3 regions of the Streptomyces sp. HUAS MG56 genome follow, and region 1 is predicted to be linked to each of the others. Evidence: predicted binding sites of a transcription regulator. Region 1 holds the regulator's gene; each other region holds the start of a gene.

Region 1 (10,416 bases):
AGCCGTAGGACTCGACCGGGTGGGACAGCTTGCGGGCCTCCAGGGTGTACGACGAGGACACCGCGAGGATGCCGTCGGCGGCGACGGGTGCCTCGGTGATGCCGACCGTCTCCCGGTAGGCCGTCGCGTACCGCAGGCGGTCGAAGAAGCGCTGCCCGGAGCGCGGGTAGTGCGCGGTGACCTCGTGCGGCACCTGGTCGAGGTTGATCCGCTGGATCACGCCGGCGAGGCCGAGGGAGTGGTCGCCGTGGAAGTGCGTGACACAGACGCGGTTCAGGTCGTGGGCGGCGACCCCGGCGCGCACCATCTGGCGCTGCGTGCCCTCGCCGGGGTCGAACAGGATGCCCGCGCCGTCCCAGCGCAGCAGGTAGCCGTTGTGGTTGCGGTGCCGGGTCGGGACCTGGCTGGCGGTGCCGAGGACCACCAGTTCACGTACGGACACGGTGGGTCACCCGGGGGGCCACTGCATGCCGCGGCCGCCGAGGAGGTGGGCGTGGGCGTGGAAGACGGTCTGTCCGGCGCCGGAACCGGTGTTGAAGACGGTGCGGTAGCTCTCCAGCTTCTCCTCCGCGGCGACCTCGCCGATCGCGCGCAGGACGTCGGCCGCGCTCTGCGGGTCGCCCGCGCCCAGCGAGGCCGCGTCCGGGTAGTGGACCTTGGGGATCACCAGGATGTGGGTCGGCGCCTGGGGGTTTATGTCCCGGAAGGCGACAGTGGTGTCTGTCTCGCGGACGATCGTCGCCGGGACGTGTCCCGCGACGATCTTGCAGAACAGGCAGTCGTCCTGCGGTTCGCCTGCCATACGCGTGCGCTCGCTTTCGCCAGTGATCGATACGGGGGGCAATCGTAGTCGTTCGGGTGCGGATGGTCTGTGGTTGTTCGCGCCCACGCGGCGGAGCCGCATGTCAATACGGCCCCGCGCCCCTAAGTCGGCAACCCCGGGGGCGTCTTCGCAGGTGCCGCTTCCAGGGCCTCAAGCGCCAGCCTCACCGCCGCGTCCAGCTGGGCGTCCGTGCCCGATGCCCAGTCCTGGGGGCGCTGGACGACCTCCACGTCCGGGTCCACGCCGTGGTTCTCCACGTCCCAGCCCTGGCCCTCCAGCCAGATCGCGTACTTCGGCTGGGTGACCAGGGTGCCGTCGAGCAGGTGGTAGCGGCTGTCGATGCCGATGACGCCGCCCCAGGTGCGGGTGCCGACGACCGGGCCGATGCCGAGGGCCTTGATCGCCCCGTTGACGATGTCGCCGTCGGAGCCGGAGAACTCGTTGGCGACGGCGACGACCGGGCCGCGCGGGGCGTCGACGGGGTAGCTGGTGGGGCGCATGCCGCGCGGGACGTCCCAGCCGATGACGCGGCGGGCCAGCTTCTCGACCACGAGCTGGGAGGTGTGGCCGCCGCGGTTCTCGCGGACGTCGACCACCAGGCCCTCGCGGGCGACCTCGACGCGCAGGTCGCGGTGGATCTGGGCCCAGCCGGGGGCCTGCATGTCGGGGACGTGGAGGTAGCCGAGGCGGCCGGCGGAGGCCGCGTGGACATGGGCGCGGCGGTCCGCCACCCAGGCGTGGTAGCGCAGGGGTTCCTCGTCGGCGAGGGGGACGACGACCGTGTGGCGCACTTCGCCGCCGCCCGCCGGGGCGACGGTCAGTTCGACCGGGTGGCCCGCCGCGCCGACGAGGAGCGGGCCCGGGCCCGTCACCGGGTCGACCGGATGGCCGGCGACGGCGATGATCGCGTCGCCGGGGCGGACCGCGACGCCGGGTGCGGCGAGCGGGGAGCGGGCGTCCGGGTCGGAGGTCTCCGAGGGCAGGATCCGGTCGATGCGCCAACTGCCGTCCTCGTGGCGGGAGATGTCGGCGCCGAGCAGTCCGTGCCGGGCGCCGCCGTGGCCGCCGGCGGGGATGACGTAGGCGTGGGAGGTGCCGAGTTCGCCCTGCACCTCCCACAGCAGGTCGGTGAGGTCGCTGTGGGTGGCGAGGCGGGCCAGCAGGGGGCGGTAGCGGGCGAGGACGGCCGTCCAGTCGGTGCCGCCCAGGTCGGGGCGCCAGAAGTGGTCGCGCATGAGGCGGCCGGTCTCGTCGTACATCTGGCGCCACTCGGCGGCCGGGTCGAGGGTCTGCCGGACGCGGGCGAGGTCGACGGTGACGCTGGTGTCGCCGTCGTCGTCGGTGCCGGTGCGGCGGTCGCCCGGCACGACGCGCAGCCGCTCGTCGCTCCACAGCAGGACGCGCTTGCCGTCGCCGCTGACCTCGAAGTGGTCGGCGTCGGACGCCAGTTGCTCCAGGCGCCGCTGGGCGAAGTCGTAGCGCTCCAGCTCGGTGTGCGGGTCGGGGTCCTCGGGGTGGGCGCGGGCGGTGCCGAGGACGCCGTGCACGGGGTGGCGCAGCCACAGGACGCCGTCCTTGGCCGCGCGGAGGGTGGAGTAGCGGCCCGCCTCCACCGGGAAGGGCACGATGCGGTCGGCGAGGCCCTCCAGGTCGACGCGGGTGGCGGGGGTGCCCTCGCTGTCCGGGGTCTCGTCCTTGTCCGGGGTCTCGAAGGGGCGGCCGTGCCGCTGCGGGCCGAAGGGCGAGGGCGTGGTGGCCGCCAGGGTGATCAGGTGCGGGCGGGCGCCGACCACGAAGGCGAGGTCGAAGACGTGCTCGTCGTAGACCGGGTCGAAGGCGCGGTTGGACAGGAACGCCAGGTGTTTGCCGTCGAGGGTGAAGGCGGGGGCGTAGTCCATGAAGCGCAGCGGGGTCGCCTCGGTGACCGTCAGGTCGGTGGTGTGGGCGAGGCGCAGCTGGGAGAGCGGCCGGGGGCCGGGGTGGGCCCAGGCGAGCCAGGCGGAGTCGGGTGAGAAGGCGAGGCCGGAGACCTCGCCGTCGTCGCTGCGGTCGACCTCGCGGACCTCGCCGGTCTCGCGCTCGACGAGCAGCAGCCGGCCGTCGTGCGCGGCGACGGCGGCGCGGCTGCCGTCGGGGGCCATGGCCAGCTCCAGGACCCGGCCGAGCTGTCCGGCGGCGAGGCGGCGCGGGGGCGCGCCGGGCACGTTGCCGGTGGCGGGGGCGAACTCCAGGGCGTCGTCGCCCTCGGCGTCCGTCACCCAGACCGCCCACTCCTCGCCGTCGGCGCGGAAGGTGCGGGGCAGCCGGGCGCGCACGCCGGGGGTGGCGGCGAGGGCGCGGGCTGGGCCGGAGCGGTGGGTGACCCAGTGGATCCCGCCGCGTACGCAGACGGCGCTGCCGCGCGCGGTGTGGTCGGGCGACGCCGCCCCGAACCAGCGGGCGGCGTTCACCGGGCGGGGGCGCAGGTCGATGCGGGGTCCGCCGAGGCGCACGTCCAGCCGGCGCGGCTCGGCGCCCTCCAGGTCGTCCAGGAGCCAGAGTTCACCGCCCGAGACGTAGACGACGCGGGTGCCGTCGCCGGCGGCATGGCGGGCGTAGAACCCGTCGATCGGGGTGTGGCGGCGCAGGTCGGAGCCGTCGGCGAGGGAGGAGTACAGGGCGCCGGTGCCCTCGTGGTCGGAGAGGAAGGCGAGGCGGTCGCCGGCCCAGACCGGGCACTCCAGGTTCCCGTCGAGCTCGGCGTGCAGCCGGACGAACTCCCCGCTCCCCTCCCGGTCGATCCACAACTTGCCCGCCGTGCCGCCGCGGTAGCGCTTCCAGTACGCCGCCTCGCGGCCCATCTGCGCGGACAGCAGCACGGTGGCCGGGCCGGGCGCCACGTCGCCGACCGGGCCGTACGGCAGGGTCTCGGCGGGGCCGCCGTCCAGCGGGACGGCATGCGCCCAGCTCTGGCGGAAGCTGGGGCGGCCCTGCGCGCCGAGGGCGAGGACCCGCCCGTCGGCGGTCCAGCCGCGCACGTCGGTACGGCGGTTGCCCCAGTACGTCAGCCGCTCGGCGGGGCCGCCGTCGACGGGGGCGACATGCACCTCGGGCGCGCCGTCCCGGGTGGAGGTCCAGGCGATACGGCGCCCGTCCGGGGATATCCGGGGATGGGTCACGGGCCGGTTGTCGGCGCTGACCCGCCAGGCGCGGCCGCCGTCGAGGGGGGCGAGCCATACGTCGTCCTCGGCGACGAAGGTCACCAAGTCGCCGTGTACGTGGGGGAATCGGAGATAGCCGTAGGACGCCGGGGTTCCGGCCGTTCCCGTCGTTCCCGTCGAAGCACCCTGAGTCACCCCGTCACTGTACGCAGCGACCGGCGTGCCCCGCCCGTGTTTCGATCACTTGCCCTGGACGGGCCAGCAGGTCGGATCGCCCTTGCACCAGAGGGTCCGGGTGACGGTGACCGTCACGGTGGGCTGCCCGCCGCCGGGGTGGTACGTGGGCGGCTCGTACGTCGGCCCGGGCGTGGCAGCGCAGTCACCGAGCCCGCTCACGTGGAACACCTGCCGGCCCCCGACCCTGGCGGTCAGGGAGCCGCGCACACACGCCCCGTCGACGGCCCTGGTGACCCTCCCGGTGACGGTGATCTTCTTCCGGCTCCGGGTCTCGCCCTGGCACTCGACGGAGACGACGGTGGTCTCGGTCGGCGAGGGCGTGCCCGCCTTCCCGTTGTTCCCGTAGTTGCCGGTGCAGCTGAGCCAACTGACGTCCACGTGCTGCTGTTTCAGCCTGGCCGTGGCGGTCGTGCCGGTGGTGTAGGCGGCGGAGGAGGAGTTGAGATCGGCCGGCTGACAGCCCGCCAGCGCCCCGCCGGCCACGACGACGGCCCCCACCGCACCCGCGACCCGCACCCCGCGCGCCCCGTACCCAATCCGCCTGAAAGCCCCCATGCAGGGCAGAGTGCCACCGTCCCGTCCCCGGGGGAAGGCGGCATACGGCCACTCACCCGTTCGGAGTGCCGGACCTGCCCGTCCGGTGCCGCGCGCGGCGAACGTAGTGTGGCCGGGTGCGCAGTGAACGCAGGCTGAGGCGGCTCGTGCTGCCGGACGCAGCCGTGTGGGGGTGGACGGTCCGGCACCGGCACCGGGACGGCGGCCTCTGCCAGGAGGTGCTGACGCTGTACCGGGACAGGACGCCGGTCCGGATCGTCTTCCCGGGCACGGGTGGCGCCTACGGGCACTCCGGTCTCGTCGCCGACCGCCACGGGAACGCCGTCAATCTGCACGAGCCCGGCGTCGTACGGGCGTTCGTGGACGCGGTGCGGCGCCGGGAGGCCACGGGCGGCGAGGTGGACGGGTGGGCGCTGCTGCCCGGCGTCGTCGTCAGCCTCGCAGCAGCAGCCACTCCTGGAGCTCCACCAGGTTGCCCTCCGGGTCCTTGAGGTGGGCCACGCGCATGCGGTCGGTCATGGGGGCCGGGCCGTGGATCACCGTCCCGCCGCGGGCGGTGATCCGCGCGCAGTAGGCGTCGAGGTCGTCCACGCGCAGCACCACCAGGGAGCGGTGGCCGTTGACGGTGTCGCCCAGCTCGTCCAGGACCTCGGCCATCATCGCCCGGTCCTGGAGGGCGATCCCGGCGGAACCGGTGTGCGGGCTGAACTTCTCGTACGGGCCCTCGGTCGCGCCGGACTGCGGCTTCAGGCCGAGGACGTCGGCGTAGAAGTGGTAGCAGGCGGCGAAGTCGGTGACCAGGAGCCGGACTTGGGCGAGTTCCACGGTGTCCCCCAGGTGTGTCAGGACCAGCGGCCGGTGCGGCCCAGCAGCAGGGCCGCGGCGGCGGTGCCGGCGGTGGATGTGCGCAGCACGGTGGGCCCGAGGACGTACGGCCGCGCACCGGCCTGCGCGAAGAGTGCCAACTCCTCGGGGGAGACGCCTCCTTCGGGGCCGACGACCAGCACGATGTCGCCCCCGGCGGGGAGTTCGGCGGTGGCGAGACGTTCCTCGCCGCTCTCGTGGAGGACGGCGGCGAAGTCGGCGGTGGCCAGCAGTGCGCACACCTGCTTGGTGGTCGCCGCGTCCGCGACCTCCGGGAAGCGGACCCGGCGCGACTGCTTGCCGGCCTCGCGCGCGGTCGCCCGCCACTTGCCGAGCGCCTTCAGGCCGCGCTCGCCCTTCCACTGGGTGATGCAGCGCGACGCCTGCCAGGGCACGATCGCGTCGACGCCGACCTCGGTCATCGTCTCCACGGCGACCTCGCCCCGGTCGCCCTTCGGCAGGGCCTGGACGACGGTGATGCGGGGGACGGCCGGCGGCTCCTCGTGGACCGACGCCACGTCCACCACGAGCCGGTCCTTGCCCTCGGCCGCCTTGACGACGCCCTCGGCCCAGCGGCCGCGCCCGTCGGTGAGGACCACGTCCTCGCCGGACCGCAGCCGCTTCACGGACACGGCGTGCCGTCCCTCGGGTCCGTCGAGCACGAACTCCGGTCCGGCCAGGTCGAGTCGGTCCACGACGAAGACGGGTGCGGTCATCGCGCGTCACCTCCGGCCGACAACGCTGTCCGGGCGGCGGCGAGTTCGGCCGCCAGCACCTCCACCAGCTCTCCGGCGGGCAGTTCCCGGGCCAGCCGGTGGCCCTGGCCCGCGAACAACGACATGCCCTGCGCGTCCCCGGCCCGGGCGGCGGCCTTGCGCAGTGGCGAGGTCAGGTGGTTGACCTCGGGGTAGGCGGCGGGGGCGTAGGGGCCGTGCTCGCGCACGAAGCGGTTGACCAGTACGCGCGCCGGGCGGCCCGAGAACGCGCGGGTCAGCTCGGTGCGCGCGTACAGGGGGTCGGTCAGCGCCCGCTTGTGCAGGGTGTGGGCGCCGGACTCGGGGGTGGCGAGGAACGCGGTGCCGAGCTGGGCCGCGCTGGCGCCGGCCGCGAGGACGGCGGCGATCTGACCGCCGCGCATGATGCCGCCGGCGGCGACGACCGGCAGGCTCACGGCCTCCCGGATCTGCGCGACCAGCGACAGCAGACCGATGCCGGAGCCGTCGTTCTCGGGCAGGTCCCGGTGCGTGCCCTGGTGGCCGCCCGCCTCCACGCCCTGCGCGATCACCGCGTCCGCCCCGGCCCGCTCGACCGCGCGTGCCTCCTCGGCGGTGGTGGCGGTGACCAGGGTGAGGGTGCCGGCCCGGCGCAGCCGGTCGAGCACGTCCCGGCCCGGCACGCCGAAGTGGAACGAGACCACCGGCACCGGGTTGTCGAGGAGTACGGCGAGCTTGGCGTCGTAGCCGTCGTCCCGGCCGCTGTCGGGGTCGCCCAGCTCGGTCTCGTACCAGGCGGCCTCGCCGGCCAGCTGATGCGCGTAGACCTCCACGGCGCCCGATTCGGACAGCTCGGGCTGCGGCAGGAACACGTTCACGCCGAAGGGGCGGCTCGTCAGCCCCCGCAGCTGTTTGATCTCCTGGTACATCCCGTCGGCGGTCTTGTAACCGGCGGCGAGGAACCCGAGGCCGCCGGCCTCGGAGACGGCGGCGACGAGCTGCGGGACGGAGACGCCGCCCGCCATGGGGGCCTGCACGATCGGGTGGGGGAGGAGATCGGTCAGCGCGGAGGACATGACCGCATGTTGTCACGTCCTCCGAACAAGTCCGAATCCGGGCTTCCCACGGCATAGGACAGGGGCATACGGGTCGTCCGAGCACCCCGTACACCCCTGGTCCCCCGGGGCTCAGCGCCCGTTGAACGCGTCCTTCAGCCGCGAGAACAGCCCCTGCTGACCCGGCTGGAACTGTCCCTGCGGACGCTCCTCGCCGCGCAGCTTGGCCAGCTCGCGCAGCAGTCGCTCCTGCTCGGGGTCCAGCTTGGTCGGGGTCATGACCTCGACATGCACGATCAGGTCACCCCGGCCGCCGCCGCGCAGATGCGTGACACCGCGGCCATGCAGCGGGATCGACTGGCCGGACTGGGTGCCCGGCCGGATGTCGACCTCCTCCATGCCGTCCAGGGTCTCCAGCGGCACCTTGGTGCCGAGCGCGGCCGCGGTCATCGGGATCGTGACCGTGCAGTGCAGGTCGTCGCCGCGCCGCTGGAAGGTCGAGTGGGGCAGCTCGTGGATCTCGACGTACAGGTCGCCGGCCGGACCGCCGCCGGGGCCGACCTCGCCCTCGCCGGCGAGCTGGATCCGGGTGCCGTTGTCGACACCGGCCGGGATCTTGACGGTCAGCGTGCGCCGGGAGCGGACCCGGCCGTCGCCCGCGCACTCCGGGCACGGGGTCGGCACAACGGTCCCGAAACCCTGGCACTGGGGGCAGGGGCGCGAGGTCATGACCTGACCCAGGAAGGACCGGGTGACCTGCGAGACCTCGCCGCGGCCGCGGCACATGTCACACGTCTGGGCGGTCGTACCGGGCGCCGCGCCCTCGCCGTTGCAGGTGTTGCAGACGACCGCCGTGTCGACCTGGATGTCCTTGGTGGTCCCGAAGGCCGCCTCGTCCAGCTCGACCTCGATGCGGATCATCGCGTCCTGGCCGCGCCGGGTGCGCGAGCGCGGCCCGCGCTGCGACGCCGTGCCGAAGAACGCGTCCATGATGTCGGAGAAGTTGCCGAAGCCACCGGCGCCGAAGCCGCCCGCGCCCGCGCCGCCGCTCTGCGAGAGCGGGTCGCCGCCGAGGTCGTAGACCTGCTTCTTCTGCGGGTCCGACAGCACCTCGTAAGCGGCGTTGATCTCCTTGAACCGCTCCTGGGTCTTCGGATCGGGGTTGACGTCCGGGTGCAGCTCGCGCGCGAGCCGACGGAACGCCTTCTTGATCTCATCCTGCGACGCGTCGCGGCGCACGCCGAGAACGGCGTAGTAGTCCGTGGCCACTTACGACTCCGCCAGGATCTGTCCGACGTACCGTGCCACTGCGCGTACCGCTCCCATCGTTCCCGGGTAGTCCATGCGGGTCGGTCCGACCACGCCGAGCTTGGCAACCGCCTCGCCGCCCGAACCGTAGCCCACCGACACGACGGACGTGGAGTTGAGTCCCTCGTGTGCGTTCTCGTGACCGATACGCACGGTCACGCCCGGATCCTTCGCCTCGCCAAGGAGTTTGAGGAGCACGACCTGCTCCTCAAGGGCCTCCAGGACGGGCCGGATCGTGAGGGGAAAGTCATGTCCGAAGCGGGTGAGATTGGCGGTGCCGCCGATCATCAGCCGCTCCTCGTTCTCCTCCACGAGTGTCTCCAGAAGAGTGGAGAGCACCGTGGAGACCGTACCGCGGTCCTCCGGATCGAAGGCGTCCGGAAGATCCTCGACCAGCGTCGGCACGTCCGTGAACCGGCGCCCCGCGACCCGGCTGTTGAGCCGCGCCCGCAGATCCGCCAGCGAGGCCTCGCCGAACGGCGCCGGACAGTCGACCATCCGCTGCTCGACCCGGCCGGTGTCCGTGATCAGCACGAGCATCACGCGCGCGGGCGCGAGCGAGAGCAGCTCGACGTGGCGGACGGTGGACCGGGTCAGGGACGGGTACTGCACGACGGCGACCTGCCGCGTGAGCTGCGCGAGCAGCCGTACGGTACGGGCCACGACGTCGTCGAGATCGACGGCGCCCTCCAGGAAGTTCTGGATGGCCCGCCGTTCCGGAGCCGTCATCGGCTTGACACCGGCGAGCTTGTCGACGAACAGCCGGTAGCCCTTGTCGGTCGGAATCCGCCCGGCGCTGGTGTGCGGCTGCGCGATGAAGCCCTCGTCCTCCAGGGCCGCCATGTCGTTGCGGACGGTCGCCGGGGAGACCCCGAGGTTGTGCCGCTCGGTCAGCGCCTTGGAGCCGACCGGCTCCTCGGTCCCGACGTAGTCCTGGACGATCGCGCGCAGCACCTGGAGCCTGCGTTCACTCAGCATGCGCGCGCACCTCCAGCACGTCGTCCCCTCGCCCCGCTCGTCCGTCGGGGTCGGCCTCCTGGCACTCTTCCCATACGAGTGCCAGCCCTTTCCCGGCCCCAGTGTACGGCTGTCCGGTACACCCGGGGCAAGGTCGGTGCGCTCGCCACGCGTCGTACGGCTAGCGTCGCGGTATGACCGTGACTTGGGAAGAGCTGGGGTGGGAACGGCTGGCCGCCGGGGTCGGGCGGTGCCGGCTGCCGGGCTGGGACTGCACGGTGGGGCTGGTCCTCGGCGAGGGTGCGGCGCTCTTGGTGGACGCCGGGTCGAGTCTGACCGAAGGCGCGCGGCTGCGGGGGCAGGCCGAGGAACTGGCCGGCCGCCGTGTGACCCATCTCGCGCTCACCCACCCCCATTTCGACCATGTCTTCGGGGTCCCGGCGTTCGCCGGGGCGCGGGTGTACGCGGCGGTGGGGGTGGACGCGGTGTTCGCCCACGAGCGGGAGGAACTGCGCCTGGACGCGATCAGGAACGGCCTGCCGGTCGCCGACGCCGACGAGGCGACGGACGCGCTGGTCCCGCCCGCCCACCAGGTGTCGGGCGAGTGGACCCTGGACCTGGGCGCCGGCCGCCAGGTCCTGCTGGCCAACGTGGGCCCCGGCCACACCGCGAACGACCTGGCGGTCCTGGTCCCCGGCGACCGTGAGGTGGTCTTCTGCGGCGACCTGGTCGAGGAGTCCGGCGAACCCCAGGCGGGCCCGGAC
Region 2 (10,416 bases), 1.0 Mb from region 1:
GCCGTGGGCGCCGTGCAGCTCCACGCCGTCGAAGCCGATGCGCTCGGCGTCGGCCGCCGCCCGGGCGAACGCGGCGATCACGTCGTCGAGGTCCTGCTGGGTCATCGCCCGGCCGGTGGCCTCGGCGCCCGCGGTGACCAGGCCGGAGGGGCCCATCGCGGGGGCCTCCGGGAAGGGGGCCTCGCCGTCCTTGCGGACCATGCCGATGTGCCACAGCTGCGGGACGATGGTGCCGCCCGCCGCGTGCACGTCCTCGGCGACCTTCGCCCAGCCCGCCAGCTGCTCCTCGCCGTGGAAGCGCGGCACGCGGTCGCTCTGGCCCGCCGAGTCGTGGCCCACGTAGGTGCCCTCGGTGACGATCAGGCCGACTCCGGCGGCGGCACGGCGGGAGTAGTACGAGCGCACGTCCTCGCCGGGTACGCCGCCCGGGGAGAACATCCGGGTCATCGGCGCCATCGCGATCCGGTTCGGCACGGTGAGGCCGTTGAGGGTGATCGGGCGGGACAGGATCTGGGCCGCGCGGGAGGCGGGGGTCGTCGTGGCGGTCACGTAGGGGCTCCTCGGGGGCAGCGGAGTTAACCGGTCGGTATGTGAGCACGCATTGTTGCAGCTCCTTAAGTAAACGGCCTGTGCGCGGGCCCGCATTCCGGTCCGCGATCTACGCTTGTGTGATCCAGGACACGTCCTGGTGCCGCCTCCGGAAACGCCCGAGGGCGGCACCCCCAGCCGGAAGCTGGAAGTGCCGCCCTCGGAGAAGGACAGGTGATCCGGACGGATCAGAAGTCCATGTCACCGCCCGGCATGCCGCCCGGAGCGGCCGCGGCGGCCTTCTCCGGCTTGTCGGCGATGACGGCCTCGGTGGTGAGGAACAGCGCGGCGATGGAGGCCGCGTTCTGCAGCGCGGAACGCGTCACCTTCGCCGGGTCGATGATGCCCTCGGCGATCATGTCGACGTATTCGCCCGTGGCGGCGTTCAGACCGTGGCCGACGGCCAGGTTGCGCACCTTCTCCACGACGACGCCGCCCTCAAGGCCACCGTTGGCGGCGATCTGCTTCAGCGGGGCCTCCAGCGCGAGCTTCACGGCGTTGGCGCCGGTCGCCTCGTCACCCTCCAGGTCCAGCTTCTCGAAGACCGAGGAGGCCTGCAGCAGGGCCACGCCACCACCGGCGACGATGCCCTCCTCGACGGCCGCCTTGGCGTTGCGCACGGCGTCCTCGATGCGGTGCTTGCGCTCCTTGAGCTCCACCTCGGTGGCGGCACCGGCCTTGATGACCGCGACGCCGCCCGCGAGCTTGGCCAGGCGCTCCTGGAGCTTCTCGCGGTCGTAGTCCGAGTCGCTGTTCTCGATCTCGGCGCGGATCTGGTTCACGCGGCCGCCCACCTGCTCCGAGGAGCCGGCGCCGTCGACGATGGTGGTCTCGTCCTTGGTGATGACGACCTTGCGGGCGCGGCCCAGGAGGTCCAGGGTCGCGTTCTCCAGCTTGAGGCCGACCTCCTCGGAGATGACCTCGCCGCCCGTGAGGATGGCGATGTCGCCGAGCATGGCCTTGCGGCGGTCGCCGAAGCCCGGGGCCTTGACGGCGACGGACTTGAAGGTGCCGCGGATCTTGTTGACGACCAGGGTCGACAGGGCCTCGCCCTCGACGTCCTCGGCGATGATCAGCAGCGGCTTGCCCGACTGCATGACCTTCTCCAGGAGCGGGAGCAGGTCCTTGACCGAGGAGATCTTGGAGTTGGCGATGAGGATGTACGGGTCCTCCAGCGCCGCCTCCATGCGCTCCATGTCGGTCGCGAAGTAGGCCGAGATGTAGCCCTTGTCGAAGCGCATGCCCTCGGTGAGCTCAAGCTCCAGACCGAAGGTGTTGCTCTCCTCGACGGTGATGACGCCTTCCTTGCCGACCTTGTCCATGGCCTCGGCGATGAGCTCGCCGATCTGGGTGTCGGCGGCGGAGATGGACGCGGTGGAGGCGATCTGCTCCTTGGTCTCGACGTCCTTCGCCTGCTCCAGCAGGGCGGCGGAGACGGCCTCGACGGCCTTCTCGATACCGCGCTTCAGGGCCATCGGGTTGGCACCGGCGGCGACGTTGCGCAGGCCTTCCTTGACCAGGGCCTGGGCGAGCACGGTCGCGGTGGTCGTACCGTCACCGGCGACGTCGTCCGTCTTCTTGGCGACTTCCTTGACCAGCTCGGCGCCGATCTTCTCGTACGGGTCCTCGAGCTCGATCTCCTTGGCGATGGAGACACCATCGTTGGTGATCGTGGGGGCGCCCCACTTCTTCTCGAGGACGACGTTGCGGCCCTTGGGGCCGAGCGTCACCTTGACGGCGTCCGCGAGCTGGTTCATGCCGCGCTCGAGGCCGCGCCGCGCCTCCTCGTCGAACGCGATGATCTTGGCCATGTGAAGTGGTCCCTCCAGGACTGGGGGTGATTCCTTCGGACCGCGCCCGCGCCCGCGACGGACGGCTCGCCGGCCTGTGGTTCCTTGCCCCACGTGGCCTGCGGGCCTCACCGACCCGGTCCTTCTTTGTCACTCTCACCTTCAGAGTGCTAACGCCAATGATTAGCACTCGCCCCTGTCGAGTGCAAGCGCCTTCGGGGGGTCGGGGCGCGCGCTCAGCCGCCCGCGAACAGAGGATCCGGGCGCGGCGGTACGGGGCAGCCGGGCACGGCGAAGGGCCCGCACCCCTCGCGAGGTGCAGGCCCTTCGGACAAGAAACGTTCAGGCGCTGAGGCGAACCATGTCGGCCTGCGGGCCCTTCTGGCCCTGCGAGATCTCGAACTCCACCCGCTGCCCCTCTTCCAGGGTGCGGTAGCCGTCCATCTGAATGGCGCTGTAATGGACGAAGACGTCCGCACCACCGTCGACCGCGATGAAGCCGTACCCCTTCTCCGCGTTGAACCACTTGACGGTGCCCTGAGCCATGCCTAACTCCCCTATTACTGGCCCTTGCACAGATCCACACTTCGCGGACCCGGGTCAGACCTCACCCCCCATCGGTCGGGGGCGTGCGCCGGAACGCGTCGACCGCGGCTGAATGTATCTGTCCAACTGCCGTCTGCAACAGGTCAATCGGACGAGAAATCTGGACGACGACGGTCCGGAATCTGCCTAAAATACGGCCGAATTCAGGGCAAGTCGGGCCGTACAAAGTGGAACAAAAGCCGCAGAAAGCCCGCATAGTTTGGCTACTTCTTATCGGGCTCGCGGTGCGAAATCCCGAACCGCGACCTTCAGGTCCGGAACGCGTTCCCCAACTGTACCGCGCTCAATCACACTGAATGGCCCCCTCCGTTTCTCTCACGGGGGAGGCCATTCGATGAACAATCGGTAACCGAGATTACCGACGGTAATGATCAGCCGCCGGCGACCGCCGGAATGATGGAGACGCCCGCGCCGTCGGGGGTCGCGGTCTCCAAGCCCTGCTCGAAGCGCACGTCGTCGTCGTTGACGTACACGTTCACGAACCGGCGCAGCTTGCCCTGGTCGTCCAGGACGCGGGCGGCGATACCGGTGTGGTTCTTCTCCAGGTCCTCGATCACCTGGGCGAGGGTCGCGCCCTCGGCGGCGACCTCGGCCCGACCGCCGGTGTAGGTGCGCAGGATGGTGGGGATGCGAACGGTCACGCTCATGCGAGGCCAGCCTCTCGGAAGGAGTCCAGGGTCGGACGGATGGTGGCGGTGAGACCCGTGCCGGCCACCGCGTCGAGGGTCTTCAGGCCGTCGCCGGTGTTGAGGACGACCGTGGTCTTCGCCGGGTCCAGGACGCCGGCCTTGACCAGCTTGCGGGTGACGCCGACCGTCACACCGCCCGCCGTCTCGGCGAAGATGCCCTCGGTGCGGGCCAGCAGCTTGATCGCGTCGACGACTTCCTCGTCCGTCACGTCCTCCACCGCGCCGCCGGTGCGGCGTGCGATGTCCAGCACGTACGGCCCGTCGGCCGGGTTGCCGATGGCGAGGGACTTGGCGATGGTGTTCGGCTTCTGGGGGCGGACCACGTCGTGCCCGGCCTTGTACGCCGTCGACACCGGCGAGCAGCCCTCGGCCTGCGCACCGAAGATCTTGTACGGCCTGTCCTCGACCAGCCCGAGCTTGATGAGCTCCTGGAGACCCTTGTCGATCTTCGTCAGCTGGGAGCCGGAGGCGATCGGGATCACGATCTGGTCCGGCAGCCGCCAGCCGAGCTGCTCGCAGATCTCGTACGCCAGCGTCTTGGAGCCCTCGGCGTAGTACGGCCGCAGGTTGACGTTGACGAAGCCCCAGCCCTCGCCGGCCGGGTCGCCGATCAGCTCGGAGCAGAAGCGGTTCACGTCGTCGTAGTTGCCCTCGATGCCGACGAGCTCGCCGCCGTAGACCGCGGCCATGACGACCTTGCCCTGCTCCAGGTCGTGCGGGATGAACACGCAGGAGCGGAAGCCGGCGCGGGCGGCGGCGGCGCCGACGGCACCGGCCAGGTTGCCCGTGGAGGAGCAGGACAGGGTGGTGAAGCCGAAGGCGCGGGCGGCCTCCAGGGCCTGGGCGACGACGCGGTCCTTGAAGGAGTGCGTCGGGTTGCCGGAGTCGTCCTTGACGAACAGGCCGCCGGTGACGCCCAGTTCACGCGCGAGGTTGTCGGCCTTGACGAGCTTGGTCCAGCCGGGGTTGATGTTCGGCTTGTCCGCCACGTCGGCCGGGACGGGCAGCAGGGGGGCGTACCGCCAGATGTTCGCGGGGCCGGCCTCGATGCGGGCCCGCAGTTCCTCGGTGTCGTAGGCCGAGAAGTCGTAGGCGATCTCCAGCGGGCCGAAACACTCCTCGCACGCGAAGACCGGGCCGAGCGGGACACGGTGACCGCACTCGCGACAGCTCAGGGCCGCGGCCGGACCGAGGTCGACGGGGGAGGTGGAGGTGCTTGCAACTGTCTGCACAGCCATGGAGGCGAGGCCCTTTCTCCTCATCTTCCTCACGACGCATCTCGCCGTGAGACGGATTTGGCACCTTCCCTAGCCGGGAGCCTCGCCACGTCAACGTGACAAGAACCGACTGGAGGGTTGCCGGGGCTTCATCGGGCCGTGTCCCTCTGCCCCTCTGGATGAGCGGTATGCGGTTGTATGAGCAGTTGTACGCACGAGTCGTGCGCGCCCGCGCCCCCCGACATGCGATGGTCACCGGCGTTGTTCAAGACTGTAACCGAAGGCCAGGACAGTTGAGATAGTCGTCCGAACCGCGAGATGGATCACACAGTCACCACCTGTGATCACGAACAGTGAGGAGCCGCAGAGCGTGCTGGAAGAAGTAGAGCGCTGGCTGGCCACCCGCTCCTGGTCCGTGACCGATCGCCCGCTCCAGCGGATACTGGCCGCCAAGCAGCGCACGGGACAGACGATCAGCGTCGTGCTGCCCGCGCTCGACGAGGAGGAGACCGTCGGCGACATCGTCGCGGTCATCCGCCGCGAGCTGATGGAGCGGGTCCCGCTCGTCGACGAGCTCGTCGTCGTCGACTCCGGCTCCACCGACCGCACCTCCGAGGTCGCCGCCGCCGCGGGCGCCCGGGTCGTCCACCGTGACGCGATCCTGCCGCGCATCCCGGCCGTTCCCGGCAAGGGCGAGGTCCTGTGGCGCTCGCTCCTCGTGACCCGCGGCGACATCATCTGCTTCGTCGACGCGGACCTGCGCGAGTTCTCCGCCGACTTCGTCTCCGGCATCGTCGGCCCGCTCCTCACCGACCCCGGGATCTCGCTGGTGAAGGCCATGTACGACCGCCCGCTCGCCGGTGCCGCCGGGCAGGGCGGCCGGGTCACCGAGCTGATGGCCCGCCCGCTGCTCAACATGCACTGGCCGCAGTTGGCCGGCTTCGTGCAGCCGCTGGGCGGCGAGTACGCGGCCCGGCGCGGCCTGCTGGAACAGCTCCCCTTCCCCGTCGGCTACGGCGTGGAGCTGGGCATGCTGGTGGACGCGCTGCACCTGGTGGGCCTGGACGCCCTCGCCCAGGTGGACGTCGGGGTCCGCAAGCACCGGCACCAGGACGGGCAGGCGCTCGGCCGGATGGCCGCCGCGATCTACCGCACCGCCCAGCTCCGGCTGGCCCGCGGCCATCTGATCCGCCCCGCCCTGACCCAGTTCGAGCGGGACGAGGACGGCTTCGCGCCCCGGACGTACTCCGTGGACACGGAGGAACGGCCGCCGATGACGGAGATCGCGGAGTACGCCGAGCGCCGGGTGGCGTGACTTCGCCGGACTTCGTATACGGGCGGGGCGTCGTGCGTGGCCGTACGTTTGAGCGTTTCCGGGCCGGGCTAGGTTGAGGACCATGGCTTCCACGCACGGTGCCGAGGTGTTGGTCGCGTCCAATCGCGGCCCGGTTTCGTACACGCTCGACGCGGACGGCGAGGGCGGTTCGCTGCGGGCCAGGCGGGGCGGCGGGGGGCTGGTCTCGGGGCTGTCGGCCATCGGCCCGGACGCCCGTGCCGTATGGGTGTGCGCGGCGCTCGGCGACGGCGACCGGGAGGCCGTACGGCGGGCGGGCGGCGGGCTGCTGCCGGCCGAGGACACCGGCGGGCAGCGGGTGCGGATGCTGGACGTCGACCCGGCCGTGCACGCCGACGCGTACAACGGCATCGCGAACTCCGTGCTCTGGTTCGTCCACCACATGCTGTACCAGACCCCGCTGGAACCGGTCTTCGACGCGGAGTTCCACCGGCAGTGGGCGTCGTACGAGGCCTACAACCGCGCGTTCGCCGAGGCTCTGGCCGAGGAGGCCGCCGAGGGGGCGGCCGTGCTGGTGCAGGACTACCACCTGTGCCTCGCGCCCGGCATGCTCCGCGCGCTCCGCCCCGACCTGCGCATCGGCCACTTCTCGCACACCCCCTGGGCCCCGCCGGACTACTTCCGCCTGCTGCCCGACGACATCGCCGCCGCGCTGCTGCACGGCATGCTGGGCGCGGACCGGGCGGCCTTCCTGACCCGGCGCTGGGCGGACGCGTTCACGGCGTGCTGCACGGCGGTGCTGGGTCCGGACAGCCTCTCGGGTACGGCGATCGGGGTGCACGGGCTCGGCGCGGACGCGGACTTCCTGCGCGAGCGGGCGCACCGGCCGGACGTGACCGAACGGATGGCCGCGCTGCGGGCGGAGATCGGCGCGGGGCGCAGGACCATCGTGCGCGTCGACCGCACCGAGCTGTCCAAGAACATCGTGCGCGGGCTGCTGGCGTACCGGCAGCTGCTGGACGACCACCCCGAGTGGCGCGAGAACGTCGTCCACGTGGCGTTCGCGTACCCGTCCCGGCAGGACCTCGCGGTGTACCGGGACTACACGGCCGAGGTGCGGCGGGTCGCGGACGACATCAACTCCCGCTACGGGACGCCCGGTTGGACCCCGGTCGTGCTCCACGTCAAGGACGACTTCGCGCGCTCGCTGGCCGCGTACCGCCTCGCCGACGTGGCTCTGGTCAACCCGATCCGGGACGGCATGAACCTGGTCGCCAAGGAGGTGCCGGTGCTCTCCGAGGAGGGCTGCGCGCTGGTGCTGTCGCGGGAGGCCGGGGCGTACGAGGAGCTGCGCGCGGACGCGTTCACGGTGAACCCCTACGACGTGCTGGAGACCGCGCGCGCCCTGCACGAGGCGCTGTCGCTGCGGCCGGAGGAGCGGGCGGAGCGCGCCAAGAGACTGGCGGCGGCGGCCACCGCGCTGCCTCCGGCCCAGTGGTTCATGGACCAGTTGCGGGCGCTGGAGGAGCTTCAGCCCGGCTGATCGGCACCCGGCTGATCGGAGCCCAGCTGGTCGGCGAGGGCGCGCAGCAGGTGTACGACACCGGCGGGGCCGTCGACGACCAGGTCGGCCCGCTCCGCCAGTTCCGTGACCTCCGTGCTGCCGCTGCACACCAGCAGGCCGGGGACGCCGTCGGCGCGGAGGCGTTCGACGGTGGCGTAGGCGGGCAGGTCGCCGAGGTCGTCGCCGGCGTAGAGGACCGGGCCGGCGCCGGTCCTGCGGACGTGCTCGGCGAGGGCGACGCCCTTGTCCATGCCGGGCGGGCGCAGTTCCAGGACCAGGCGGCCGGGTTCGACGACCAGGCCGTGGCGGGCGGCGAGGTCGGTGAGGGGGGCGCGCAGGGCCTCGAAGGCGGACTCCGGGTCGGTGGCGCGGCGGGTGTGCACGGCGACGGCCCGCCCCTTCTCCTCGATCCAGGTGCCGGGCCAGGCACCGGCGCGGTCCAGGACGCCGGGCAGTTCGGCGCGGACGGCGGCGACGCCGGGGTGCGGGGCGGGGGCGGTGACCGTGCCGGTGACGGCGTCCCAGCGTTCGGCGCCGTAGTGGCCGAGGACGGTGAGGTGGTCCAGTCCCGGGACACCGGCGAAGCCGCCGTAGCGGACGGCGACGCCGGCGGGGCGGCCGGTGATCACGGCGATGGAGGCGACCTTGGGGGCGAGCCGGGCGAGGGCCGGTACGGCGTCGGGGTGGGCGCGGGCCTGCTCGGGGTCGGCGACGATGGGGGCGAGGGTGCCGTCGAAGTCGAGACCGACGATCGCGGTGCGCGGCTTCGCGAGCAGAGCGGCGAGTCCGTCCCGGCCGAGCTGGGTCTGCGGGGTCGGCAGAGGGTCCATGGACCGACACTATCCAGCTCGGCCCGCCCTCACTCCTGGGACTCGGCCCCAGACCCCGCCACGGGCTCCGTCCCTGGCCCCCGCCTCGCCCACCCTCCCCCACGCTCGGCTGCGCTCGCGCGGGGGGACCCCCATCCCGACTCGGTCGGCCGGAAAGGCACCCCGCCTCGCCCACCCGCCGAGCCTGCCAGGACCGCACGCGACCGCGGGTCCGTCGTGACTGGTCGCGCCCACGCGGCGGCAGCCGCATGTCAGACACAGCCCCACGCCCCTCACCTCTCGGCCGACCGAGTCCGGCGGGTGGGTGGGCAGAAGTCAGCGGGACGAGCGGTGCTGGTCGCGGACTCGGCGCAGGCGGTTGACCGTCACCGGGTCGTGGGCCAGGGCGCGCTCGTCGTCCAGGAGGGCGTTCAGGAGTTGGTAGTAGCGGACCGGGGCCAGGTCGAGTTCCTCGCGGATGGCCCGTTCCTTAGCGCCGGGGCCGGCGAAGCTCCGGCGCTCCAGGGCGAGGATCGACTTTTCCCGGGTGCCCAGTTCCATGGAGTCACCGTAGCGCTCAGTTCTTGGCGCTGCTGTCCGCCGCCGTGGCCGTCGCCTGGAGCCGGGTGAGGACGCCGGAGGGGTCGCCGTTGGGGGCGACGGCCTGGCCGATGTTCTGCTTCACGGCCGCGGCGACCGCCGCCCAGGACGTCTTGCCGACCGGGTACAGCTCGGAGGTGGGCAGCTGCTCCAGGAAGGGGTGCAGGGCCTTGTCGGGGGCGGCGTCCGACTCGCTCATCGCCGTCGAGGCGGAGCCCGTGACCGGCAGCAGCCCGTAGTCGCGGGAGAAGGCCAGGACGTTCTTCTCGTTGTACACGAAGTTCAGGAAGTCGCCGATCCGGTCGCGGTGGCCGTTCTGCTTGAACGCCATCATCCAGTCGGCCACGCCCATCGCGGCCCGCGGCTTACCGGTGCGCCCCGGCATCGGCACCATCCCGAACTGCACGCCCTTCTGCTGTGCCTGCTGGATCAGCGTGGGGTGCCCGTTGAGCATGCCGACCTGGCCGTTCGCGAACGCGGCGAAGGCGTCCGCGCGGTTGAGCCTGCCGGGCGCGACCGGCCCCGTCAGGCCCTTGCCGACCAGGTCGTCCTTGAGCCAGGTGAAGGTGTCCACGTTCTGCGCGGAGTCGATGGTGTAGGTGCCGACGTCGTCGGTGTAGCCGTTGCCGCCGTTCTCGGAGCCGGACCCGCTCAGCAGCCACTGCATCGTCTCCGCCTGCGCCTCCTCGGGCCCGAGCGGCAGCGCGACCGGGTACGTCACGCCCTTGTCCTTGAGCGCCTTGGCGTCCGAGGCCAGCTCGTCCCAGGTGGTGGGCGGGGTGGTGATGCCGGCCTTGGCGAAGAGGGTCTTGTTGTAGAAGAGCACGCGCGTGGAGGCCCCGAAGGGGATGCCGTACTGCGTGTGGTTCCACTGCCCCGCGTCGGAGAGCTGGGAGAGGAAGTCGGCCTGCGTGCGGATGGAGAGCAGGTCGGAGGCCGGGTAGAGCTTGCCGGCGGCGGCGTAGTCGGCGTAGGCGCCGATCTGGGCGAGATCGGGAGCGTGGCCGTCGGCCACCATCGCCTTCACCTTGGCGTCGACGTCGTTCCAGGAGTAGACGCTGACCTCGACCTTCACCCCGGAGTGCTGGGCCTCGTACGCCTGGACAACGCTGTCCCAGTACTTCTTGGAGCTGTTCGCGGGGGAGTCTCCGTAGTCGGCGGCGACGAGTCTCAGGGTCACGCCGGACGAACCCGTGCTCCCGCAGCCCCCCAAGAGCACTGTCATGCCCATGGCAGACACTACCGCGACCGTTCCTGCC
Region 3 (10,416 bases), 2.2 Mb from region 1:
GGAGCCGCCGCCCTGGCCTGCGCCGCCCTCCTCTCCGGCTGCGCCGGCCCCGCCGAGACCCGTCCCGTCGAGATTCGCCCCGCCGTGACCCGCCCCGCCCCCAGCGGCCGGGGCGGCCCCGAACAGGCCCTGGGCGCCCGGGCCCGGCAGGCCGCCGAGCACGCCCGCCTCGTCGCCGCCGCCAAGCGCTGGGGCCTGAACGGGGTCCCGCTGGCGCCCCCGCCACCGCCCAGGGTGAAGCCGGAGATCAGGGCCCGGGCCGGCTTCGAGGTGAAACACCAGGTGGACTGGGACCTGCCCCCGGTCTTCACCACGATCCCCACCGACCGGAAGATCGTCTTCCTCACGATCGACGACGGCTCGGAGAAGGACCCCCGCTTCCTGCGCATGATGCGGGACCTGAAGATCCCGTACACCGCCTTCCTCAGCAACTACCTGGTGAAGGACGACTACGGCTACTTCCGCACCATGCAGGCCGAGGGCCACACCCTCGACAACCACACCCTGCACCACCCCTACCTGCCGGGCCTGTCCTACGAGGACCAGAAGGCCGAGATCTGCGGCATGCAGGAGATCATGAAGAAGCAGTTCGGCAAGGCGCCCACCGTCATGCGCTTCCCGTACGGCAACTACAACCAGGACAGCCTGCGCGCCGCCAAGGCCTGCGGCATCAGGTACGCGCCGATCTGGAACGAGGAGGTGTACGTCGACCACTGGGAGTACCGCGAGGACGACCAGAAGCTGCGCCGCGGCGACATCGTCCTCACCCACTTCCGCGGCCGCTCCGAGTGGAACGGCACGATGGTCGACGACATGCGCCGCTTCCTGAACAAGGTCACCCGCGAGGGCTACGCCGTGGCCCGCCTGGAGGACTACCTGTGACGCGCGGGAGGAGCCCCTGGGCCCCGCCCCACCGGCGAACTCCCGTGCCCGGCCCCGTGTCCGGCCCTGTGCCCGGCAGTGCCCCCGCCCGCCGCGCGCGCCGGGCGCTGAGCGCCGCGCTCCTCCTCCCCGCGCTCCTCCTCGCGGGCTGCGCGCAGTCCGTCGACCCCATCGAACGCCTCGGCCGCAAGGCCGCCGAAGAGGTCCGGCCGCACGCCCCGCACGGCCCCGCCACGGACCGGCGCTACCGCCACTGGGGCCTCACCGAGCCCCTCGCCCGCCCGCCCCGGCCGGACGCCCGCACCCTCGCCCTGAGCCCGCACAGCGCCGGCCGCTCCCTGCCCCGGGTCATGGACCACGTCCCCACCCGTGACCCGGTCGTCTTCCTCACCTACGACGACGGCGCCGACAAGGACCCCCGCTTCGTCGACATGGTCCGCGAACTGCGGCTGCCGGTCAGCATGTTCCTCACCGACAGCGTGGCCGGCCCCCGGTACGACCACTTCGCCCGGCTGCGCGCGCTGGGCGCCGGCATCCAGAACCACACCCTCGACCACCGCGTCCTGGCCGGACTGCCGTACGCGAGCCAGCGCGCCGAGATCTGCGGCCAGCAGGACCGCCTCCAGTCCCGGCTCGGCCTGCGCCCCCGCCTCTTCCGCCCGCCCTACGGCTCCTACGACACGACCACCCTGCGCGCCGCCACCGACTGCGGCATCTCCGCGTTCGTCCTGTGGCGCGCCGCCATGACCCCGGCCGACCTGGCCTACAGCCGGGGCGAGCACCGCCTTCGCCCCGGTGACATCGTCCTGGTCGGGCCGGACGAGACGACGGGCCGGACCCTGCGGGACCGCACGATCAGGGTGCTGCGCAGGGCCCAGCAGCGGGGGCTGACGGTGGGGCGGCTGGAGGACTACCTGTAGCCGCTCCCGGAAGCGGTCGCGGGGGCCGTCCGGGACCTTCGTCCGGCCGACGCGCCGCACGGATTAGCAGTCCGCTTGACCGAGTGCTAATCGCGGTCATAGTCTCGGCTCTGGCACTCGACGCGTGAGAGTGCCAAACACGCGACGGGCAGGTCCGGCACCCGCGACGACGGATCCACCTGGTCGCCACCTCAGACAGTTAACCCCGTGAGATCTCCGAAGGGGGAGGTCGGATCGTGACGACCACCAGCTCCAAGGTTGCCATCAAGCCGCTTGAGGACCGCATCGTGGTCCAGCCGCTCGACGCCGAGCAGACCACCGCCTCTGGCCTGGTCATCCCGGACACCGCGAAGGAGAAGCCCCAGGAGGGCGCCGTCCTCGCCGTGGGTCCGGGCCGCTTCGAGAACGGCGAGCGTCTTCCGCTCGACGTCAAGGTCGGCGACGTCGTCCTGTACAGCAAGTACGGCGGCACCGAGGTGAAGTACAACGGCGAGGAGTTCCTCGTCCTCTCGGCTCGCGACGTGCTCGCGATCATCGAGAAGTAATCACTTCGAGCATTCCTTTGCTCCTGAGCTGCGCCCCTGGCCCCCGCGACCGATAAGAAGCCGGGCGCCCGGGGCGCAGCTTTTTTCACCCACAGATTTCCGAGAGGGCTTCCGCTGTCATGGCGAAGATTCTGAAGTTCGACGAGGACGCCCGTCGCGCCCTTGAGCGCGGCGTCAACAAGCTGGCCGACACGGTGAAGGTGACGATCGGCCCCAAGGGCCGCAACGTCGTCATCGACAAGAAGTTCGGCGCCCCCACCATCACCAACGACGGTGTCACGATCGCCCGCGAGGTCGAGATCGAGGACCCGTACGAGAACCTCGGCGCGCAGCTGGTGAAGGAGGTGGCGACCAAGACCAACGACATCGCGGGTGACGGCACCACCACCGCCACCGTGCTCGCCCAGGCGCTGGTGCGCGAGGGCCTGAAGAACGTCGCCGCCGGCGCCTCCCCGGCCTCCCTGAAGAAGGGCATCGACGCCGCCGTCAAGGCCGTCTCCGACGAGCTGCTGGCCACGGCCCGCCCGATCGACGAGAAGTCCGACATCGCGGCCGTCGCCGCGCTGTCCGCCCAGGACCAGCAGGTCGGCGAGCTGATCGCCGAGGCGATGGACAAGGTCGGCAAGGACGGTGTCATCACCGTCGAGGAGTCCAACACCTTCGGTCTGGAGCTGGACTTCACCGAGGGCATGGCCTTCGACAAGGGCTACCTGTCGCCGTACTTCGTGACGGACCAGGAGCGCATGGAGGCCGTCCTGGAGGACCCCTACATCCTCATCAACCAGGGCAAGATCTCCTCCATCCAGGACATGCTGCCGCTGCTGGAGAAGGTCATCCAGGCCGGCGCCTCGAAGCCGCTGCTGATCATCGCCGAGGACGTCGAGGGCGAGGCCCTGTCGACCCTGGTCGTCAACAAGATCCGCGGCACCTTCAACGCGGTCGCGGTCAAGGCCCCCGGCTTCGGCGACCGCCGCAAGGCGATGCTCCAGGACATGGCCGTCCTCACGGGCGCCACCGTCATCTCCGAGGAGGTCGGCCTCAAGCTCGACCAGGCTGGCCTGGACGTGCTGGGCTCCGCCCGCCGCGTGACGGTCACCAAGGACGACACCACCATCGTCGACGGCTCCGGCAAGACCGAGGACGTCCACGGCCGCGTCGCCCAGATCAAGGCCGAGATCGAGAACACCGACTCCGACTGGGACCGCGAGAAGCTCCAGGAGCGCCTCGCGAAGCTGGCCGGCGGCGTGTGCGTGATCAAGGTCGGCGCCGCCACCGAGGTGGAGCTGAAGGAGAAGAAGCACCGTCTGGAGGACGCCATCTCCGCGACCCGCGCCGCGGTCGAGGAGGGCATCGTCTCCGGTGGTGGCTCCGCCCTGGTCCACGCCTCCAAGGTCCTGGAGGGCAACCTCGACAAGACCGGCGACGAGGCCACCGGTGTCGCGGTCGTCCGCAACGCCGTGGTCGAGCCGCTGCGCTGGATCGGCGAGAACGCCGGCCAGGAGGGCTACGTCATCGTCTCCAAGGTCAAGGACCTGGAGAAGGGGCAGGGCTACAACGCCGCCACCGGCGAGTACGGCGACCTGGTCAAGGCCGGCGTCATCGACCCGGTGAAGGTCACCCGCTCCGCCCTGGAGAACGCCGCCTCCATCGCCTCCCTGCTGCTCACGACCGAGACCCTGGTCGTCGAGAAGAAGGAAGAGGAGCCGGAGGCCGCGGGCCACGGTCACAGCCACGGCCACGCCCACTGAGGCAAGCACCCGTCAGCGAAGGCCCGGCACCCCGGAAGGGGAGCCGGGCCTTCGCCCCGTCCGCCCCCGCGCGGGGCTACTGCTCCAACTCGTCCAGCGCGCCCAGCTGCTGCATCAGCCCCAGTGTGTCGTGCTGCCACCAGGTCTCGGCGATCTTGCCGTCGGCGCCGAACCGGAACACCGTCGTCCCGCTCATGACGACCTGCCGCCCGGTCGGCGCGATCCCCAGGAACTCGCCCTTGTGCGTGGCGTTCCCGGTCCAGCGCGCGCAGGCCCGCTCGTCCTGCACGAGCAGGTCCTCGATCGTGAACGTGAGGTCGAAGCCCGTGCGCCACATCCGGACCTCGGTGCGGAAGTTGTCCAGCCCCAGGGTATCCTGCGGGTTGATCGGGTCGTGGCTGTGGATGTCCTCGTCCAACAGGTCGTTGAGCGGCGGCAGTTCACCCGGAGCCGTCAGCGCCGCGAAGAACCGCCGCACGGTCTCCTCGGCCGGCCGGTCGTCCCGCACGACGTCCAGGTCCGTGAACGTCGGCATCCCGTCGCACAGGGCGAGGATCCCCTGGAAGACCCGGTCGGTCTCCGGGAGGTTCGAGTTCCGCATCGCCTCCTCGTACGACGGGAACTCCACGAACTCCACGACGTGCGACGCGTCCGAGCGGTCCTTGCCGACCAGCGCGTGCGTCGCCGTCCGCCGTCCCTTGGTCTGCGCGACCCAGTCGTCCATGAGCCGGTTCATCTCGTCCAGCCGGCTCGTCCTGCACTCGATGAGTTGTACGAAGGTCATGACGCCGCCTCCCGGCCCCCCTGGCCCGGTTTCCGTCACGCCCATTTTCGCCCCGTTCTCACACCGGGGCGACGGCGTCGTCCGTGCTCGCCCGGGGGCTACTGCGGTCCGTACTTGCGCCCCGTCTTCGAGGTGATCCCGCCCAGCAGCGCCCGGGGCGTGACCTTCACCAGGCCCATCAGCGCCTTGTACCTCGGGTCGGGGATCGACAGCGACCTGCCGCGCGCCAGATCGGCCAGGGCCGCCGCGACCAGCTTGTCGGCGTCCAGCCACATCCAGCCCGGGATGCTGTCCGTGCCCATCCCGGCCCGCTCGTGGAACTCGGTGCGCACGAAGCCGGGGCACAGGGCCATCAGCCGCACCCCGCTGCCGGCCAGGTCCCTGGCCGCCCCCTGGGTGAACTGCACGACCCAGGCCTTGGAGGCGCCGTAGGTGCCGCGCGGCACGAAGGCGGCCACGGAGGCGACGTTGACGATGCCGCCCCGGTGCCGCTCGCGCATCGCCTCGGCCGCCGCCGACGTCAGCCGGAGCACCGCCTCGCAGTGCACCTTGAGCATCTTCAGCTCGTCGGCCATGGACACGTCGAGGTAGCGTCCCTTGTTGCCGAAGCCGGCGTTGTTGACCAGCAGGTCGACCGGGTGCTTCCGGTCGCCCAGCCGGTCCGCCACCGACTCGATGCCCTTGTCCTCGGACAGGTCGGCGCTCAGCACCTCGACCTCGATGCCGTGCCGGTCGTGCAACTCGGTGGCCTGCTCGCGCAGCCGCTTGGCGTCCCGCGCCACCAGGACGAGGTCATGCCCTTCCGCCGCCAGCCGCCGCGCGAACGCGGCGCCGATCCCCGCGGTCGATCCCGTAATCAGAGCCGTTGTCATGGCCCAAGGGTAGTGACCCGGACCGACAGCCTCCGCTGCCGCGGGCCCCGTGCGGGAACCGGGGTGACCGCCGCTCAGCCCCGCTGCTGCGCCACGTACTTGCGCGCCTGCGCCAGGGCCTCCGAGTGCAGCGCGCCGCCCGCCGCGAGCAGCCGCGGCAGCAGCTCCCGCTCGGTGGTGGTCGCGCGGAACTCCATCGCCGCCGTCACCCCGTGGTCCGGGCGGTGCACGATCTCGACCGGATCGCCCGAGCGGATCTCACCCGGTTCGATCACCCGGAGGTAGGCCCCCGTCACGGCCTTCCGGGTGAATCTCCTGACCCAGCTGCGCTCGCCCAGATGGCCCTGGAACGTACGGCACGGAATCCGGCCCGAGGTCACCTCCAGGACCAGCTCGGCGCCGACCCGCCAGCGCTCGCCGATCAGCGCCCCGGAGACGTCCAGCCCGCGCGTCGTCAGGTTCTCCCCGAAGCAACCGTTGGCCAAAGATCTGCCGAGTTCGCGCTCCCAGTCGTCGAGGTCCTCGCGGGCGAACGCGTACACCGCCTGCTCATCCCCGCCGTGATGGCGCAGGTCGCACACCGCGTCCCCGGCGAGCCCGCTCGCGCCGGTCCCCTTGGGGCCCGGCGCCGCCACCCGAACCGGACCGTCGGCCGGCTTCTTGTCGATGCCCGTCACGCCCTGCGCCTGGTCCGTGTACGGCACCGGCTGCGGGCGGCCCAGATTGACCGTGAGGACTTTCATGCACATACGGTACGGGAGGTCATCTCAAAGCGTCGAGCGAATATCGGGCGCGATCTCCAAGCGGGGCTTATACTCGAAGGGTGATAGAGGCCCGCCATCTCCGTGTCCTGCGCGCCGTCGCCGCCACCGGTTCCTTCTCGGCGGCGGGGCGCGAACTGGGCTGCACCCAGCCCGCCGTCAGCCAGCAGATGAAGGCCCTGGAGACCTCGGTCGGCACCCCGCTCCTGGTCCGCACCGGCCGCGAGATGCGCCTGACCCAGGCCGGCGAGGCCCTCGTCCGGCACGCCTCCGGCATCCTCGCCGGGCTCACCGCCGCCGAGGAGGAGGTCGCCGCCATCGCCGGCCTGCGCGCCGGCCGGGTCCGGCTGGTCTCCTTCCCGAGCGGCAGCTCCACCCTGGTCCCCACCGCCCTGGCCGCCCTGCGCGCCGCCCACCCCGGCACCCGCGTCTCCCTGGAGGAGGCCGAGCCCCCGAAGTCGGTCGAGCTGCTCCGCGAGGGCGACTGCGACCTGGCCCTGGCCTTCCGCTACGCCGGCGCGGCCGCCGCCGAGGACTGGGACGACCTCGTCGTACGGCCCCTGCTGACGGACCGGCTGGTCGCGCTCGTGCCCGAGCGGCACCGCCTCGCGCGCGCGGAGAGCGTCGCCATCGGCGAGCTGGCCCAGGAACCCTGGATCGCGGGCTGCCCGCGCTGCCGGGGCCAGCTGGTCGAGGTGTGCGAGGGGGCCGGCTTCACCCCGCGCATCGACTTCGCCACCGACGACTACCCGGCGGTGGTCGGTCTGGTCGGCGCGGGCCTCGGCGTGGCCGTACTGCCGCAGCTCGCGGTGGAGTCGGTCCGGCCGAGGGGCGTGCGCACGGTCCGGCTGGAGCCGGCGGTACGGCGCGAGATCGTCGCCCTCACACTGCCCGACCTGGCCCAGGTGCCGGCCGTGGCGGCGACCCTGGAGCAACTGGCCCGTGTGTCCCTGCGCGCACAGGGACACACGCAGGGGCACGAGGGCACGCCCGCGCGCGCGTAAGCGGCGCGACGGCACCGGTCACGGGCACACGCGTGGGTGCCCGGAATAGTTGAAGAAACGTTCCTTCAATGACTCGGGGCGGTGTTCCCGCTGGTGGTCGACGCCGACACCAGGCGGTTGCGAGCCCGCCCCATCAACTCTTCACGCTCGTCCTCGGTCAGGCCGCCCCACACGCCGTACGGCTCACGCACCGCAAGCGCATGCGCCGCGCACTCCGCACGGACAGGGCACCTCATGCAGACCTCCTTGGCCGAGTTCTCGCGAGCGCTCCGAGCCGCCCCGCGCTCACCCTCCGGGTGGAAGAAGAGCGAGCTGTCCACCCCGCGGCAGGCAGCCAGCAGCTGCCAGTCCCACAGGTCAGCGTTCGGTCCGGGAAGGCGGGAGAAATCTGCCATTACGTGACCCCTTGTAGCCGTTCTGGGCGGATACGGTGCCAACGACCGTACATCTCCGGTCTAAGGAGATGAAAATATGACTCATTGCGAATCTAGCCTCGGACATCCCGAAACGGGAAGAAAAGCGGCCGAATGGGGCATGGGTTGTGATGAAAAGTTGAGGGTCTGTTGGTCGTGTCTGCACCGTGTTGAGACCCTCACGTAGAGTGCCGATGACGGTATGCAGCCCCGTAACTCTTTCGAGTGACCGTCGTTGAGAGTGCGGAGGCGGTTGAGAACACCGGCACTCGGGCAGGCGTCCGGGGCGGTCGACCGCACAGGTGACGATTCCGTACCAGCCTGGAGGCTCAAGGTGACGCGCATCAGCTGCGGAGGGCGGTCATGACTTCCGTCCTCGTCTGCGACGACTCCCCGCTTGCCCGAGAAGCACTGCGCCGCGCGGTCGCGACCGTGCCCGGTGTCGAGCGCGTGACGACGGCGGCCAACGGCGAGGAAGTCCTCCGCCGCTGGGGCGCCGACCGCTCCGATCTCATCCTGATGGATGTCCGCATGCCCGGCCTGGGCGGTGTGGAAACCGTGCGCCGGCTGCTGTCGGCGGACCCGGGCGCGCGCATCATCATGCTCACCGTCGCCGAGGATCTCGACGGCGTGGCCCTCGCGGTCGCCGCCGGCGCCCGCGGGTATCTGCACAAGGACGCCTCGCGCGCGGAGCTGCGCGCCACGGTGACGCAGGCGCTGGCCGACCCGACCTGGCGGCTGGCCCCGCGCCGGCTCCGCTCCGCCGAGATGGGCGCCGCGCCCACGCTCACCGCGCGCGAGATCCAGGTCCTGGAGGGCATGAGCCACGGCCGCTCCAACGCGGAGATCGGGCGCGAGCTGTTCCTCTCCGAGGACACGGTCAAGACGCACGCGCGCCGCCTGTTCAAGAAGCTCGGCGCCTCGGACCGGGCCCACGCCGTGGCGCTCGGCTTCCGCTGGGGACTGGTCCGGTAGCCGGTGTCCGGCCCCACGGGGCCGGGCGGGACCGGTCGGCCCCGGGCGGTTCGCCCGAGGCCGGCGACGGCCCCGCCGCCCCGGGCAGTCGCCGCGCGCGCCCCGGGACTTGGCTCGCGCCCCGGGAGCGCTCGTGAACGCCCCGGACGCGCGTCCCGGCCGCCCGGGGGAGTTGCTGTGAGGTGCCGTCACGGGGTGGACCCGGTCACATTCGGGGGCATCTGCGTCGACTCGTCGGCACAGTGTTCCCCCGTGTGCGGGACCGTGATCGCGCGCCGTGCGCCGGGTGCCGTCACACGCCGGTCCGCAGGAGCGGTGTCGTCCGGCAAGGCCCAGGTCGGCGGCGTTCGTCGGCCCGGAGCGGAGCGGCCACGGACGGTGCCGTGCGGGGTGGTTCGGGGTGCGGGCGCGTGGGTGGCGTGCGCCGGGCGTACGACCCCACCGGACATCTCTGCGAGTGGCGCGCAAGGCAGCACGCCGTACGCGCGACGCTCGTTTCGGCGCGGATGCCGCATCCTTGAGATGTGGAGTCTCTCGGGGACGAGTCGGTCGAGCGGAAGGGGAGGGCGCAGGAGATGAGTGCCGGCGCACCTGCTCATAACGCTTCGGTGCACAACCACGAGCACAATGCGACGGACCGGACGGCCGCAAGGCACCATGGACCGATGCGCGACGACGATGCGGGCACGGCCCAGGGGGCGATCGGTGCGCTCGTGCATCGTGCCGTCGACGGGGACGAGCAGGCCACGCACGATCTGCTCGCCCATGTCCACCCCCTCGCGCTGCGCTATTGCCGCACCCGGCTGTCCCGGCTGCCGGGCGACGCGCGTCACTTCGTCGAGGACCTCGCCCAGGAGGTCTGCGTCGCGGTCCTGTTGGCCCTGCCGCGCTACCGCGACACCGGCCGCCCCTTCGAGGCGTTCGTCTTCGCCATCGCCTCGCACAAGGTGGCCGACCTCCAGCGTGCGGCGATGCGCCACCCGGGCTCCACGGTCGTCCCCTCGGACGAGATGCCGGAGCGCCCCGACGACTCCCTCGGTCCCGAGGAGCGCGCCCTGCTCAACAGCGACGCCGCGTGGGCCAAGAAACTGCTGGCCAACCTCCCCGAGAACCAGCGCGAACTGCTCCTGCTGCGCATCGCCGTGGGCTTGACCGCGGAGGAGACGGGACAGATGTTGGGAATGTCACCCGGCGCGGTCCGGGTCGCCCAGCACCGCGCGCTGAGCCGCCTGAGGGCGCTCGCCGAGCAGTGACACCGTGAGCGGAGCCCCTGCGGCGCCCGTTGTTGAACAGTCACGCTTCCGCTTCCGTACGAACATACGAAGCCTGAAGCCACCCCGTACCGTGGAATTTGCTAGCGGCGCTTCCCGTTAGCATGGACATCCGCACCGATCAAGGCCATTTGGGGAAGGTGTCATGACTGCCAACGTCGACGGAGTGCCCGGAAAATTCGCGACACTCGGGCTGACCTACGACGACGTGCTGCTGCTGCCGGGCGCGTCGGACATGGCG

What was found. The regulator HrcA, encoded in region 1, represses chaperone genes, less so after heat shock. The targets are predictions, from matches to a motif close to TTNGCACTCNGNNNNNCNGAGTGCNAA.
Region 2: the regulator HrcA is predicted to act here: its motif matches at 2,526-2,552, upstream of groL (chaperonin GroEL).
Region 3: the regulator HrcA is predicted to act here: its motif matches at 1,866-1,892, upstream of groES (co-chaperone GroES).

What each region holds. Positions count from the first base shown of each region.
Region 1 covers NZ_CM178722.1:4,074,597-4,085,012, forward strand. The annotation lists gene AC4OXY_RS19345 (ribonuclease Z) at 1-442, opposite strand, end outside; gene AC4OXY_RS19350 (histidine triad nucleotide-binding protein) at 449-802, opposite strand; gene AC4OXY_RS19355 (S41 family peptidase) at 925-4,158, opposite strand; gene AC4OXY_RS19360 (hypothetical protein) at 4,204-4,755, opposite strand; gene AC4OXY_RS19365 (hypothetical protein) at 4,872-5,246, shown strand; gene AC4OXY_RS19370 (VOC family protein) at 5,188-5,580, opposite strand; gene AC4OXY_RS19375 (16S rRNA (uracil(1498)-N(3))-methyltransferase) at 5,598-6,335, opposite strand; gene AC4OXY_RS19380 (nitronate monooxygenase) at 6,332-7,408, opposite strand; gene dnaJ (molecular chaperone DnaJ) at 7,520-8,656, opposite strand; gene hrcA (heat-inducible transcriptional repressor HrcA) at 8,657-9,673, opposite strand; gene AC4OXY_RS19395 (MBL fold metallo-hydrolase) at 9,847-10,416, shown strand, end outside.
Region 2 covers NZ_CM178722.1:5,094,708-5,105,123, forward strand. The annotation lists gene AC4OXY_RS24055 (NADH:flavin oxidoreductase) at 1-549, opposite strand, end outside; gene groL (chaperonin GroEL) at 777-2,399, opposite strand; gene AC4OXY_RS24065 (cold-shock protein) at 2,721-2,924, opposite strand; gene AC4OXY_RS24070 (MoaD/ThiS family protein) at 3,356-3,631, opposite strand; gene thrC (threonine synthase) at 3,628-4,911, opposite strand; SAM riboswitch class I at 4,929-5,076, opposite strand; gene AC4OXY_RS24080 (glucosyl-3-phosphoglycerate synthase) at 5,261-6,205, shown strand; gene AC4OXY_RS24085 (alpha,alpha-trehalose-phosphate synthase (UDP-forming)) at 6,288-7,727, shown strand; gene otsB (trehalose-phosphatase) at 7,715-8,578, opposite strand; gene AC4OXY_RS24095 (DUF3263 domain-containing protein) at 8,894-9,118, opposite strand; gene AC4OXY_RS24100 (extracellular solute-binding protein) at 9,135-10,388, opposite strand.
Region 3 covers NZ_CM178722.1:6,244,534-6,254,949, forward strand. The annotation lists gene AC4OXY_RS29625 (polysaccharide deacetylase family protein) at 1-882, shown strand, start outside; gene AC4OXY_RS29630 (polysaccharide deacetylase family protein) at 990-1,802, shown strand; gene groES (co-chaperone GroES) at 2,039-2,347, shown strand; gene groL (chaperonin GroEL) at 2,467-4,095, shown strand; gene AC4OXY_RS29645 (ester cyclase) at 4,172-4,879, opposite strand; gene AC4OXY_RS29650 (SDR family NAD(P)-dependent oxidoreductase) at 4,978-5,751, opposite strand; gene AC4OXY_RS29655 (MOSC domain-containing protein) at 5,826-6,494, opposite strand; gene AC4OXY_RS29660 (LysR family transcriptional regulator) at 6,575-7,516, shown strand; gene AC4OXY_RS29665 (WhiB family transcriptional regulator) at 7,582-7,911, opposite strand; gene AC4OXY_RS29670 (response regulator transcription factor) at 8,293-8,904, shown strand; gene AC4OXY_RS29675 (sigma-70 family RNA polymerase sigma factor) at 9,570-10,157, shown strand; gene guaB (IMP dehydrogenase) at 10,321-10,416, shown strand, end outside.